One region of the Kocuria atrinae genome, then DNA from elsewhere that is predicted to be linked to it. Evidence: riboswitches for the same ligand, from Rfam matches in the RefSeq annotation. Region 1 holds a riboswitch; each other region holds the start of a gene.
What was found. Region 1 has a riboswitch for S-adenosylmethionine ahead of ABD283_RS07560 (ABC transporter ATP-binding protein). Riboswitches for the same ligand answer to the same signal wherever they lie in the genome.
Positions count from the first base shown of each region.

Region 1 (3,345 bases):
GCGGGCGGATCGTTTTCGAGGGCACGCCAGCAGACCTCGTGGCTCAGAAATCCACACTCACGGGCCAGCACCTCGCGGAGTACGTGGGAGCCTGACCTACCCTCCAGGGACGATGACGTTTGCCCTAGTCAGCGCACAAATAGTCGCCTGACTAGGGCAAACGCATTCATTGGGTGATTTAGCGGGGGATTAGCCCGCCTGTAGTGGACGGACTTCTACCTTCTGACCGCAGGCAGCAGAAGCTCGAGTTGCGAGGTCGAGTGCGACGGATTCATCGAGGGCTTCGACAATCCAGAAGCCGCCGATGGACGCAGCAGATACGGAGAACGGTCCTGCATAAACAAAAGGAGTCGCGGCGGTGGCGTCCACGGCGTAACTCGACTCGGGCGGCATCAACCCGCAGGCGTAGACGAATTGTCCCGCTGCCTGAAGTCCGGAGTTGAACTCGGCGACGGCCGCGAAGGCGGCCTGTAGAGCGGCGTCGTCCTGATAGGCAGTGCCGGCATCTTGAACCCCAGGTTCGTGGAAAACGGAAATCATGTACTGGGCCACGGGTGAACCTTTCGCGGGTGCGATGCTCGCGTACTGAGTGCCACAACGAGTGCTGTCACCAGAGATTCAACCACCGTGAGTGACGCACGTATATAGAGGTGGTGGAGGCCGAATCCGCACGGCGCCCTGATTGTCCGATAATGTACATTATGTAAAGTTCTCTTTGAGGAGGGCTCCCCTCAACTGGACCCCGGTCGCATTGCGTACCGATAGCTTGCGATGACCGGGTGAACTCGCGAACGCAGGGTGATGCTCTCCAAAATCGGTGTACCAGTGCACAGGTTTCCTCTGTGTGGCCCGCTGCGGTGGTTCTTTTCCTCCACTGGTACACGAAATTCCGAGAGGTACTGTCCCCCGCATCCTGTGCGCTCATGCACGGCTGGCCTTTCGCCCTACCCAACATCCCTCAGCACGCTTAGAGTAAGGTCACGGCCGATTTAGCGACCCAGGCACCGTGCCCCTCCGGCGACTCGGCCCTGCGGTGCAGAGTAGAGACTGCCCAGGAGGCACCCGGTGAACAAGGCATTTCAGCAGGTCACAACTCGGATCGAGGAAGCCCATTCATTGGACTCCGTGATCGATTTCCTGAAGACGAACGTTGGACCGATCACGGAACAACCGCTCGTCAAGAAGGCACTGAGCGGGGATTTCCTGGGTCATCCGTTGCATCCGATGCTCACCGACATTCCTATCGGCGCGTGGAGCATGTCAGGGCTTCTCGATGTTCTGGGTGGCGAAGAACTGGAGGACGCTTCGACCATCCTGGTGGGTGCCGGGGTGCTCAGCGCGCTTCCCACGGCAGCGACCGGTCTACATGACTGGCAGAGCACCAAGGGCGCCGCGTCTCGCGTCGGATTCATCCACGCGGCGGCCATGGACGTGACCGTGCTGACCTACTCGGGATCCCTCATTGCTCGACTGACCGGACACCACACCGTTGGCAAAGTGCTCGGGTTGGCCGGCTTGGGCGTGATGACGGTGGGCGGGTTCCTGGGAGGGCACCTCACGTACTCCCAGGGGGTCAACGTTGAGGAAGAGACTCCGAACCTGCGGGCCGTGAAATAACCGCATTTCGAACAACATTCGAGGCAATCCATCGCCTCCACTCATTCACTCCATGACCGGTCATATTTCGGGCAATTTGGCGCGCGCGACACTCCCGCGTTAGTTTTGAGCGACCATCCCGAGCGGCCGAGAGACCTGGATCTGTGACGCCGCAGCAACCGGCTTTATGCAAGGTGCTACCGCCAGGACCGATGGAGTGATTACACCATGTCTCTTGATGCCAGCACGTCCGTTCGCGCGGAAGAAGCGGATGAAGCCGCCTCTGATTCGATCACGGAGCCGCGGAACCACCGCACGCAAAACAACACCTCACAAGCGCTGTCCGTGCGCTTCGACAACGTCTGCCGGGCTTTCCCGGGTAAGAACAGCAACGAGCCCCATGTTGTGTTGAAAGACATCACCCTGGACGTCGTTCCCGGTGAAGTTCTGGCCATCCTCGGCCCCAGTGGCTCCGGCAAGTCCACGCTGCTGCGCGCCGCGTCGGGCCTGGACGCGCCCACCCGGGGCACCGTGTTGATCGACGGAACGCCCGTGAACGGAATCGACGACCGGTGCGCCGTCGCCTTCCAAGAACCGCGTCTACTCCCCTGGCAGAACATCCACAAGAACGTGGAGCTCGGCTTGCCGCAGGGCACCCCCAAAGCTGAGGCCCAGGAGCGCGTTCGGAGACTCCTCGAGTTGGTGGAGCTCGATGACTACGCACATCTGCGCCCGCGCGAGGTTTCCGGCGGCATGGCCCAGCGCACTTCTTTGGCTCGGGCGCTAGCCCGCCGCCCAGGTGTACTGCTGCTGGATGAGCCTTTCGGCGCCCTTGATGCCTTGACCCGCTTGAAGATGCAGGACCTTCTGCTGCAGGTCCACGAAGCCCACCCCACCACGGTGTTGCTCGTGACCCACGACGTGGACGAAGCTCTTCAACTGGCCGACCGCATCGTCGTGCTGGGCCGCAAGCCGCGCGAGACCGCGGCGTCGGTCGCGCACGTCTTCACCGTGCCCGGCGACCGCCCGCGTAACCGCAGCGACGAACAACTCGGCCGAATGCGTCTGACACTGCTCTCCGGCCTGGGCGTAGACACCCACCGTCACTAACGCCCCACCACGTCCATTCCGGGCTACCACTCACCCATTTTCGGGCCATGAGTCTCTCACACGGCCCATTCGCACTACCCACGATCCCCTGGAGGTCCCAGCATGAATCCGTCCAAAAACTCCCCGTCACGGCGTTCCGTCCTACGAGCCGGTGCTCTGGGTCTGGGGGCCGTGACACTCTCAGGTTTCCTGAGCGCGTGCGCCGGTGAAGGCTCTGGCGGCGAAAACGTCCCGAGCCAGGGCGGCGGCGACGGTGAGGCATTCACCCTCAACATCGACTTTGCGACGTACAACCCGTTGAGCCTGGTCATCAAGGAGAAGGGCTGGCTCGAGGAGACGTTGAAGGACCAGAACGTCACCGTGAACTGGATCCAGTCGGCCGGTTCCAACAAGGCCAACGAGAACCTGCGTGCGGAAGCGATCCACGTGGGCTCGACCGCCGGTTCCGCGGCCCTGCTGGCGCGCGCCAATAACTCCCCGATCAAGGTGGTCTCGCTCTACAGCCGCCCGGAGTGGGCCGCGCTGGTGGTTCCCGCGGATTCAGATATCACCGAGGTAGCAGACCTCAAGGGCAAGTCCGTGGCCGCAACCAAGGGCACCGACCCGTACTTCTTCCTACTTCAGGCCTTGCAGGACGCG
Region 1 is NZ_BAAAQA010000015.1:220,003-223,347, forward strand. It holds gene ABD283_RS07545 (ATP-binding cassette domain-containing protein) at 1-95, shown strand, start outside; gene ABD283_RS07550 (YciI family protein) at 190-552, opposite strand; gene ABD283_RS07555 (DUF2231 domain-containing protein) at 1,066-1,617, shown strand; SAM riboswitch class I at 1,728-1,815, shown strand; gene ABD283_RS07560 (ABC transporter ATP-binding protein) at 1,825-2,706, shown strand; gene ABD283_RS07565 (aliphatic sulfonate ABC transporter substrate-binding protein) at 2,809-3,345, shown strand, end outside.

Region 2 (3,345 bases), 170 kb from region 1:
CAACAGCATCTGATCCCCCAGCGACGCCGCCCACAGGAACGCACCGGTGGCCAACACGATGCCGGCCGGCGGCGCGGCGAGCACGAGCGACGTCATGAGTCCACGGCGCCGCGGCGGGGCGAACTCCGCGACCAGGGTCATGGCCCCGGCCAACTCGGCACCCGCGCCCATGCCCTGCAGCAGGCGCAACAGCACCAGGAACACCGGGGCGGCCACGCCGATCGCGGCATAGGTGGGCAGCAGGCCGATGCCCACGGTGGCCACACCCATCAGGACCACGGTGAGCAGCATGGCCGGTCGGCGGCCGTAGCGGTCACCGAGGTGACCGACCAGCACCCCGCCCAGCGGGCGCGCCACGAAGCCCACCGCGAAGGTCGCGAACGCAGCAAGCGAGGCGCCGGAGTCCATTCCGGCGAAGAAGAGCGGGCCGATGATCAGCCCGGCGGCCGTGCCGTACAGCGCGTAGTCGTACCACTCGATGAGGGTTCCGGCCACGGCAGCAAAAAGTGCGCGCCCGGCCCCCGGGCGCATGGTGGTGGTGTTGTTCACGGTGAAGCTATCCCGTCTGAAATCTCCCGATCGCGCTAGCGGGACGGATAGCGACGGATGAACCGTACCTGATCCAGTCGCTGGATCTCGGGATGATCCCCCACGCCGGCGTCGTAGAACTGATCACCGGGGCGGCGCACTCCCACGGTGGCCCAACCGGTTTCCCGGGCTGCATCCAGGGCTTCGACCTGGTCGGAGAAGAACAGGAACTTCTCACGCGGTTTACCCAGGGCCTCGGCCACGTCGTGGGTGATGTTGCGGAAGGAGCTCACTTCATGTTTGGCCCCTGCCGATTCCAGGGAGAAGTGCCCCTTGATGAGCGGAATCAGGTTGCCCTCGGGCGAATGCGTGAACCACGCGCGCTGGGCGGGCAACGTGCCGTTGGAGAAGATGAACACCGGAATCGACTGCTCGGCCCAGGTCCGCAACGCGGGAATCGCGTCGTCGAAGAACGGCGAGACGAACTCCCCGGCAGCAAAGCCTTCCTGCCAGATCAACGCGTGCATCGTGCGTAGCGGCGCCGGCATCTGGCCCTCGTCCATCCACGCTTCCAGAACACCCGTGAGGTCCTCGGCCGTGGCCGAACTGTCCAGGCCGGCCATCTCGATGATCTGCCGGCGAGCGCGGGCGACCTCGGGTTTGTGGGAGTACTCCACGAAATAGCTGGCGAAGCGTTTGCGGGAATAGGGGTAGAGCTCGTCCCGGACATACCAGGTGGAGGAGAGGCTCCCCTCGATGTCGACCACGATCACATCGGGTCGGTCGAGCACCACGGCATTGGCGGCGTTGGGCTCAGGCATGGTCGGCTCCCTGCGTATTCGTTCGACAACGGTGTCTGCCCCGGTGGCCCGGGGGGTTAGCCCATTCTAGGCACCGGAAACCGAGGGAAAAAGGAGGACGCCCCCGTCGCGAGTCGAACCGCGGGAGCATGAGAACAAGCGGTCATAAATCTTCATGACTTGTGGCCCTCGATGATCGTGTGGTTAGGTTCACGCGACAAGAATCACGAGTTCCGGTGCGAAGCCCTGGCTGGCCGGACGGCAACCCTCAGACGCTGTCGTGGGGTGCCCCAGGTGATGATTCGGCCCGCGATCAGTACCGGCGCGGGCAAGGACGGCGTCCGGCTCACCCAGCATTCTTCCGTGGCGCCCCGTCATGAGGAGTGTCATGGCCCCCGCCACCGCCCCGGTGCCCACGGTCACCGATTCATCGTCTGCCCAGCAGGCCCAACCCGCTACCGATCACGCGCTGTCGAGCGTGGGAGCCGCAGTGCGCGACAAGAAGCGCGTGCTCGCCGCATCCTTCGTGGGAACGACCATCGAGTGGTACGACTTCTACCTCTACGGTGCCGCCGCGGCCCTGGTCTTCAGCCACTACTTCTTCCCGCAGGGTTCGGGCGTGGGCTCGATCATCGCCTCGTTCGCGACCTTCGCCATTGCGTTCTTCTTCCGGCCCCTGGGCGGCATCATTGCCGGGCATCTGGGTGACCGGATCGGCCGCAAGGCCCTGCTGGTCGCGTCACTGCTGATCATGGGTGTGGCCACCACGGTGATCGGTTTGCTGCCGGGTTTCTCGCAGATCGGCTGGTTCGCCGTGGCCCTGCTGGTCGCCTGCCGCATTGCGCAGGGACTGTCCGCCGGCATGGAATGGGGCGGTTCCGCGGTGCTCTCCGTGGAACACGCCCCCAAGGGCCTGCGCGGCCTGTTCGGTTCCTTCACTCAGGTGGGCTCCGCGGCAGGCATGCTGTTGGCCACCGCCTTCTTCGCCATCATGCAGGGCATCACCACCGCCGAGCAGTTCCAGGCGTGGGGCTGGCGCGTACCCTTCCTGTTCTCCGCGGTACTCGTGATCATCGGCCTGATCATCCGCGCCGGCATCGAGGATGCCGAGGAGTTCCAGGAGGTCAAGCGAGAAAAGACTGCCGCGACGTCCCCGGTGCGTGAAGTGCTCACCAACCACACCCGCGGGGTGATTGTGTGCATCGGTCAGCGCATGGTCCAGCCGGCCATCTTCTCCATCCTCACCGTCTACACGCTCACCTATGTCACCGAACAACGCGGTGCGAGCCAGTGGGTCATGATTTCCATCCTGATCGCCGCGGGCGTGGGTCTGGTGGGTGGCCCGTTCTGGGGTTGGCTTTCGGACCGCGTGGGTCGACGCCGCATTTCCGTGATCGCCGCCGCAGCCATCGGTGTGTTCGTGTGGCCCTACTTCTACTACCTGGATCACGGTCCGCTCGCACTGCTGCCGCTGGTCTACCTGATCGGCATGGCCGTGCTGCACGACAGCATTTACGGCCCCCAGGCGGCACTGTTCGCCGAACAGTTCCCCACGCACCTGCGTTACTCCGGCGTGTCCCTGGGATACCAGGTGGGCACCATCCTCTCCGGCGGCCTGACCCCCATGATCGCCGCGTGGCTCGTGGCCACCGGCGGTTCCCCCTGGCTGCTGTGCGGCTATCTGTCCCTGCTGGCCGTGATCTCCGTGGTCACCGGTCGCATGGCCAAGGACACCGTGACCGATGCACCCGAGAAATCCCAGTTCTGATCCGGAATCAACCCCGGCCCCGTCCCAGCACCGACCCGAAAGGACTCCTCTTGCCCCGCCCCTTGCTGCTCAACGCCTTCGAAATGCCCGTGCCCGTCCACCAGTCCCCCGGAATGTGGCGCCACCCCGAGGACCAGTCGCGTAACTACGCGCAGCTGTCCCATTGGGAGCGGGAGGCCCAGATCATCGAGAACGCGGGCTTCCACGGCCTGTTCCTGGCCGACGTCCTGGGACTGTACGACGTGTACG
Region 2 is NZ_BAAAQA010000015.1:385,636-388,980, forward strand. It holds partial or broken gene ABD283_RS08265 (MFS transporter) at 1-531, opposite strand, end outside; gene mtnC (acireductone synthase) at 585-1,349, opposite strand; SAM riboswitch class IV at 1,551-1,669, shown strand; gene ABD283_RS08275 (MFS transporter) at 1,717-3,096, shown strand; gene ABD283_RS08280 (NtaA/DmoA family FMN-dependent monooxygenase) at 3,147-3,345, shown strand, end outside.
Region 2: linked by a shared signal. The riboswitch ahead of ABD283_RS08275 (MFS transporter) and the one ahead of ABD283_RS07560 (ABC transporter ATP-binding protein) in region 1 are both predicted to bind S-adenosylmethionine.

Region 3 (3,345 bases), on a different contig from region 1:
GCAGGCCGCGTACGCCTCTGCGAAGGAAGCGATCCGCGGTCTCACCCGTGTGGTCGCCAACGAGTGGGCCGGGGACAGCATCCGCGTCAACGCCGTAATGCCCATTGCGCTGACCGAAGGCGTGGCCCAGTGGAAGGAAGCCTTCCCGGACATGTACCAGAAGTCGCTGGGCAACATCCCATTGGGACGGTTCGGCAACCCCGAGGAGGATGTCGCCCCGCTGGTAGCCTTCCTGGCCTCCGACGACGCCCGCTTCATCACGGGCCAGGCGATCGCCGTGGATGGCGGGGCCACCAAGCTCTACTAAGCCTTCCTGGCTTCGATGAATGCCATCGGTGGCGGCTCGTCTCCGGATCGCCACCGATGATGTTCAAGAAACATCTGTCACGAGGCTGATGCGTAGGTTCTGACCGGAGATACTCGATACATGTCCCCCGAGCAGCCCCCTGCCTCTGTCGATCTGCCTGCAACCCATACCGCTCCCGTGGTGATCACCGGGGCTACGTCGGGGCTAGGCCTCGCAACAGCCCGGGCCATGGCGAAGCAGGGAATCCCTCTGATTCTGGCAGTTCGGAACATGGCTAAAGGTCAAGAAGTGGCGGCAGCTCTTTTGCGGAGCGGCGTCCGCGTAGCCGTCCGGCGACTGGACCTCGCGAACCTTGCCACCGTGAAATCTTTCACGGACGGGCTCATCGAGGACGGTGTGATCCCCCGCGCCATCATTTGCAACGCGGGGGTTCAGACATTCGATCGGTTGCAGCGCTCCGCGGATCAGTTCGAGCTGACCATGGCCACCAATGTGCTGGGCCACGTCGCTCTGCTCGACCCTCTACTGAGCCACATGGCTCCCGGTTCCAGGGTCATCACGCTGGGCAGCGAAACTCATCGCGGTGGCCTCCGAGCCTTCGGCTTTCCGGGTGCGCTACTCGACCTCCAAACTGGCGTGCATCGCCATGGCCTACGAGGTCGACGAGTCCTGGGCCGCTCGTGGTATCCGGGCCGCGAGTTTTGACCCCGGCCTCATGCCGGCCACCGGCTTGGCCTGCAATTACCCGAACATTGTGCAGAGGATTTATGCAGTGGCCGCGCCACTGATTGCTCGACTTCCGGGTGCCAATTCGGTCAAGATCTCGGCCGAGAATCTCGCGTGGCTGGCCACCTCACCGGAGGCGGAACCGCTCATGGGTTGTTACGTCGCAGCCCGAAAACCACGCAAGAGCTCACCTTTGAGTTACTCCCCCTGACCTGCGAAAAGACGTCTGGGAGACGAGTCTTGAACGCGCCAACATGGCGCGGAGAAACAGCACGGACTGACCCGTTCCGTTTCCGGGATGTGACTTGCACCGCCAAAACTCTGTGCTAATGTCTCTCGCAACAAGGATCATGAGTCCCGGTGTAAAGCTCTGGCTAACCGGGCGGCAACCCTCCAGCACGTAGCGGGGTGCCCCAGATGACGATCCGGCCGCCGCGCACCCGCACGGCGAGCAAGTACGGCGCACGGAGAAACCTCCGGCGTCCCGAACCGCCGGAGGTATTTTTATGCCCGCCCTGTCCACACCCCAGGTCTCGGAGCAGACCGTCGCCACGGGGCCACCCACGGGAACGTCGTGGTTGGTGCGCAGGCCGCGCCGCGAGTCTTTGATCTCGTTCGAGGTGTTCCCGCCGCACCCCACGCGCGATCCGGAAGCCGTGTGGCGCAACATCGACGCGATGGCCGCCGCCGGTCCCGATTTCTTCTCGGTCACCCACGGTCACTCCGGCACCAACGGTGTCTCCCGCGAGACGCTGCGGCACTTGCTCAAGCAGACCAAGACCCCTGCGGTGGCCCACCTCACGTGCGGTGGCACCGATCGCGCGGGTCTGGATCGCGCCGTCGAAGATTTGCTCGACGACGGCGTCCGCGACCTTCTCGCCTTGCGTGGCGATCCGCCCGTGGGCGGCGGTGAGTGGGTGACTCATCCGGGTGGCTTCGATCGCGCATCGCAACTGGTCGAGTTGATCCGCGAGGTCGAGGAACGAAAGTTCGGTGCCTGCGAGCGCCCCGGCAAGCGTCCGGTCTCGGTTTCGGTGGCCTGCTATCCGGTGGCCGCGAAGGGCCGCGATTTCGAAGCGGACCTCGCTGCGCTGTGGGACAAGCAAGAAGCCGGGGCGGATTACGCGATCACCCAGGTGCTCTACGACGCTCAGGACTATGTGAGGTTCCTGGAGCGTGCGCGCTCGGAAGGCATCCACCTGCCCATCATTGCCGGCCTGGTTCCACTGACTGACATCAAGCGTTTGGGCCGCATGACCGAGCTGACCGGAGTTCCGATCCCCGAACGGATCACCAGCTTCCTGAACACCGAGAGCCCAGCCGAGCTACGCCGCAGGGGCATCGCGGCAACGCTCACGCTGATCGACGAGCTATTGGATTTCGGCTGCCCCGGTCTGCATTTGTTCACTTTCAACCGCCCGGATGCGCCTTTGGCCATCCTCGATCATCTCCGGGTGCGCGATGCCGCCCGACAATTTCGCGGGGGTATCACCGCGGCCTGACCGCCGCACGTCAGTGGCCGTACCACGGTCACGACAGCGCCCGCACTTCCCTTCCGACAGAACCTTTTGGCAACGGTCTCAGTGACCGTGGCTTCCCACAACACACCCTTTTATCCTCAGGAGCACCCCGAATGACTGCCGTTTCCAAGACTTCGTTCCCCGCCGCGACCATCCTGGGCTACCCCCGGATCGGCCCCGATCGTGAACTCAAGAGGGCACTTGAGGCCTACTGGTCCAAGCCCGCCGAGAACCCCGCCCACTCCGTTCTGGACACTCTGGCCAAACTGCGCGAGCGCACCGTTCGCCACCTCAGCGGCCTCGGTCTCACCGACGACGCTTCGATCCCCTCCGACACGTTCGCGGTGGACCAGACCCTGGACACCGCCCTGGCCCTGGGCGCGGTTCCGGCCCGGTTCCGCGCGGACGGTTTCCGCCCCGCAGCCCCGGACACCCCGCAGGGCATTGAGCTGACCACCGCGCTGTCCCGCGGAACCGATCACCTGGAACCGTTGGAGATGACCAAATGGTTCGACACCAACTACCACTACTACGTTCCCGAGATCGGCCCGGACACCCCGCTGTCCGCGCACCCGGAAAGCCTGATCGAACGGTTCGTGACCGCCCGTGAGACCACCGGCGCCATCACTCGCCCGGTACTCGTGGGACCCGTGACCCTCTTGCTGCTGGCCCGCCCGGAAACCACGGATGCACCGGGCACCCAGCCGTTTGACCGTCTCAATGACGTGGTCGACCTCTACATCCAGTTGCTCACCGCGCTCAAGGATGCGGGCATCCCATGGGTCGAATTGG
Region 3 is NZ_BAAAQA010000004.1:9,929-13,273, reverse strand. It holds gene ABD283_RS03045 (SDR family NAD(P)-dependent oxidoreductase) at 1-307, shown strand, start outside; partial or broken gene ABD283_RS14360 (SDR family NAD(P)-dependent oxidoreductase) at 428-877, shown strand; gene ABD283_RS03040 (Rossmann-fold NAD(P)-binding domain-containing protein) at 891-1,244, shown strand; SAM riboswitch class IV at 1,380-1,497, shown strand; gene ABD283_RS03035 (methylenetetrahydrofolate reductase) at 1,540-2,535, shown strand; gene metE (5-methyltetrahydropteroyltriglutamate--homocysteine S-methyltransferase) at 2,667-3,345, shown strand, end outside.
Region 3: linked by a shared signal. The riboswitch ahead of ABD283_RS03035 (methylenetetrahydrofolate reductase) and the one ahead of ABD283_RS07560 (ABC transporter ATP-binding protein) in region 1 are both predicted to bind S-adenosylmethionine.

Region 4 (3,345 bases), on a different contig from region 1:
TGATGACGGTTTCGGGAATCACCGGGAGGTAGATGACCACGCGGTCGCCCTCTTCCACACCGAGTTTCAGCAGGGCGTTGGCGGCCTTGGAGACCTCGCGCTGCAGGTCCGCGTAGGTGTAGACCAGGCGGTCACCGGGTTCACCCTCGAAGTAGAGGGCCACGTGATTGCCGCGGCCGGCGTCCACATGGCGGTCCACGCAGTTGTAGGAAACGTTGAGCTTGCCGCCCTCGAACCAGGCGATCTCCGGTACCGAGAGGATGTCGTTGCCGGCCTCGTCCGTGCCGATCTTCTGCGGCTTGTCGAAGCGGTGGGTCGTGTGCCACGGCTCGGCCCAGTCCAGACGGGTCGCCTGCTTGGCCCAGAACTCCTCGCGCGCCTCATCCGAGATCAGCGCGGGATTGGGCGTGGGCGAGTAAGGGTCTGAGAAGGAAGTAATCTCGATCAACTCCATCGTCTCCTGGCATTAGCACCTTGCACCGCACGGGTACCGGTTGCTGCGACGTCAACGAGCCAGGTCTCTCGGCCGCTCCGGATGGGAACCGTTCCATTCAACGTCTCGGGAGGGGGCGGTCGCAAATTGAGTCAGCGCGCGGAGCATGAACATTTGTGGCAGAGGTTCGCACGTCAGAAGTGGTAGTGCACATTTTTGGCAAGGGATCGCACTAAACACCGTGCTCCGCGCGCGAACCTCTGCCCAGAATGTCAAAGGCCTGTGGGGGAGACCGTCCTTGCCCGCGTTGACAGAACCGGCGCGCCTACAGAACCCGCGGGGCCTCGATCAGCGGGCAGGTGTTCATGACCACCTTCAACCCGGCGGCCTTCGCCCGTTCGGCGGCAGCCTGGTCGGACACACCAAGCTGCATCCACACGGCCCCGGCCCCAATGTTGATCGCTTGATCCACCACTTCACCCACGCGCTGGGAGTTCACGAAGCAGTCGACCACGTCAACGTGCCCCGGGATGTCCGCGAGCGAGCGGTAGCCGGTCTCGCCGTGCACGTCCTCACCGGCCAGATTGACAGGGATGATCTCCTGACCGAATTCATCACGAATCCGCCGGGACACCGCAAAGGCCGGTCGCGTGCGGTTGGTGGACAGCCCAACAACGGCCCACCGCCCCGGGGTGGTGAGTAGCTCGCGAATCAGGTCCGGATCGTTGACGTGGCGATCACTCATACGACCATCGTCTCACTGTGAATCAGCTCGGTCATCATGTTTCACGGGCCGCCGGAACCGGTGGGGAAACTGTACAGTGGTGCCCAGAACGATCATGAGTTCCGACGCACAGCCCTGGCTTGTCGGACGGCAACCCTCTCCCGTAGCGGGGTGCCCCAGGTGAGGATCGGGCCGCATGGCACACCGCATGCGGCAAGTACGGCGCCACACAAGCGCGCTGGACCCGCAGAGTAGGCCGCCGCAGGTGGTGCACGGGGCGCGGGTCGAGTTCGACCTCAAGGGGCACACATGAGCAAGAAGCGGATTTCCGTGAACGCCTTCGACATGACCTGCGTGGACCACCAGAGCTTCGGCCTGTGGCGTCACCCGCGGTCCAAGGCCACCGAGTACAACACCATTGAATACTGGACCAACCTGGCCAAGACCCTGGAGAAGGGCAAGTTCGACGCCCTGTTCCTGGCGGACGTGGTGGGTATCTACGACATCTACAAGAACTCCGCCGCGCCCTCGGTGGCGGACGGTGCGCAGGTTCCGGTAAACGACCCGTTCATGCAGATCTCCGCCATGGCGGCCGTGACCGAGCACCTGGGCTTTGGCGTAACCAGCGCCGTGACCTACGAGCAGCCCTACACCCTGGCTCGCAAGTACGCGACGCTCGACCACCTGACCAAGGGCCGCGTGGGCTTCAACGTGGTGACTTCCTACTTGCCCTCCGCCGCGGAGAATCAGGGTCTGCCTCGTCAGATCGAGCACGATACCCGCTACGAGATTGCCGAAGAGTTCCTCGACGTCTGCTACAAGCTGTGGGAAGGCTCCTGGGAGGACGGCGCCGTGGTCAAGGACCGCGAGGCCGGCCGCTACGCGGATCCCCAGAAGGTCCACCCGATCCAGCACTCGGGCAAGTACTTCAGCGTTCCGGGCGCCGCTCTCACCGAGCCCTCCCCGCAGCGGACCCCGCTGATCTTCCAAGCGGGCGCATCCTCGCGTGGCCAGGCGTTCGCCGGACGCCACGCGGAGGCCGTGTTTGTGGGAGGTCTGCGCCCAGACCTCACCCGCTATGTCACGGACAAGATCCGCGAGCAGGCCGAGGAGCAGGGTCGCCACCGCGACGACGTCAAGATCTACGCGATGCTCTCCGTGGTCGTGGACGAGACCGAGGAGAAGGCTCAGGAGAAGTACCGGGAGTACCTCTCCTACGTGGACCTTGAGGCGTCCCAGGCGATCATCGGCGGCTGGTCCGGCGTGGATCTGAGCCAGTTCGACGAGGACGAGGCCCTGAACTACATCAAGACCGATTCCATCCAGTCCTTCCTGACCCCGTTCACCCTGCAGTCCAAGGACAAGAAGTGGACCCGCGAGGAGATCGCCAAGCACTGTGCCCTGGGCGGTATGGGTGACGTGATCGTGGGATCGCCGGAATCCGTGGCGGATCAGCTCGAGACGTGGGTCGACGAGGGTGGCCTGGACGGCATCAACCTGGCCTACCACGTGAGCCCCGGTTCCTTCGAGGACTTCGTGGAGTTCGTGGTCCCGGAGCTGCAGAAGCGTGGCCGCTACCGCACCGACTACGAGGGTTCCACCCTGCGGGAGTCCCTCTACGGCGCCGGTCAGTCCCAGGTCATGGACACCCACCCGGCCGCGCAGTATCGCGGTGCGTACGCCGACAAGCCGTCCGTCGCGGACACCGCCGCTCGCGAGTTGGTGGGCTAACAGCCCCTCTGCCCACGACGCCGCTGTCGCGACCTTTTCGAACGAAAGGTCGCGACAGCGGCGTCGTGGCCGTTAAAGCAAAGCCGAAGTGAGGCGACAGACGTTCTCTACATACTTCTGCAGCAGGGGGCGCTTGTTCCACGCCTCGAGGTTCAGCACGGTTGAGGATGCCTTGAACTCATCGACCACATTTTCCATTCGTACATGGAAATGCTGATCCACGATCATGACGGAGACTTCCAGGTCCAGAGCGAAGGACCGCTCGTCCATGTTGGAGGAACCGATCACACTGATCAGGTCGTCCACGAGCACGAACTTGGCGTGCAGCACGGTGGGGGAGCTGTAGCGGTAGATCTTGACCCCGGCCTCCGCCAACTCGGCATAGTAGGAGTTCTGGGCATGGTGGGCCAGGAAATGATCCGAGGACTCACCCACGAAGATCTCCACCTCCACCCCG
Region 4 is NZ_BAAAQA010000008.1:12,598-15,942, reverse strand. It holds gene ABD283_RS04650 (AMP-binding protein) at 1-454, opposite strand, end outside; SAM riboswitch class I at 448-542, opposite strand; gene ABD283_RS04645 (CoA-binding protein) at 759-1,178, opposite strand; SAM riboswitch class IV at 1,269-1,383, shown strand; gene ABD283_RS04640 (LLM class flavin-dependent oxidoreductase) at 1,467-2,888, shown strand; gene cls (cardiolipin synthase) at 2,961-3,345, opposite strand, start outside.
Region 4: linked by a shared signal. The riboswitch ahead of ABD283_RS04640 (LLM class flavin-dependent oxidoreductase) and the one ahead of ABD283_RS07560 (ABC transporter ATP-binding protein) in region 1 are both predicted to bind S-adenosylmethionine.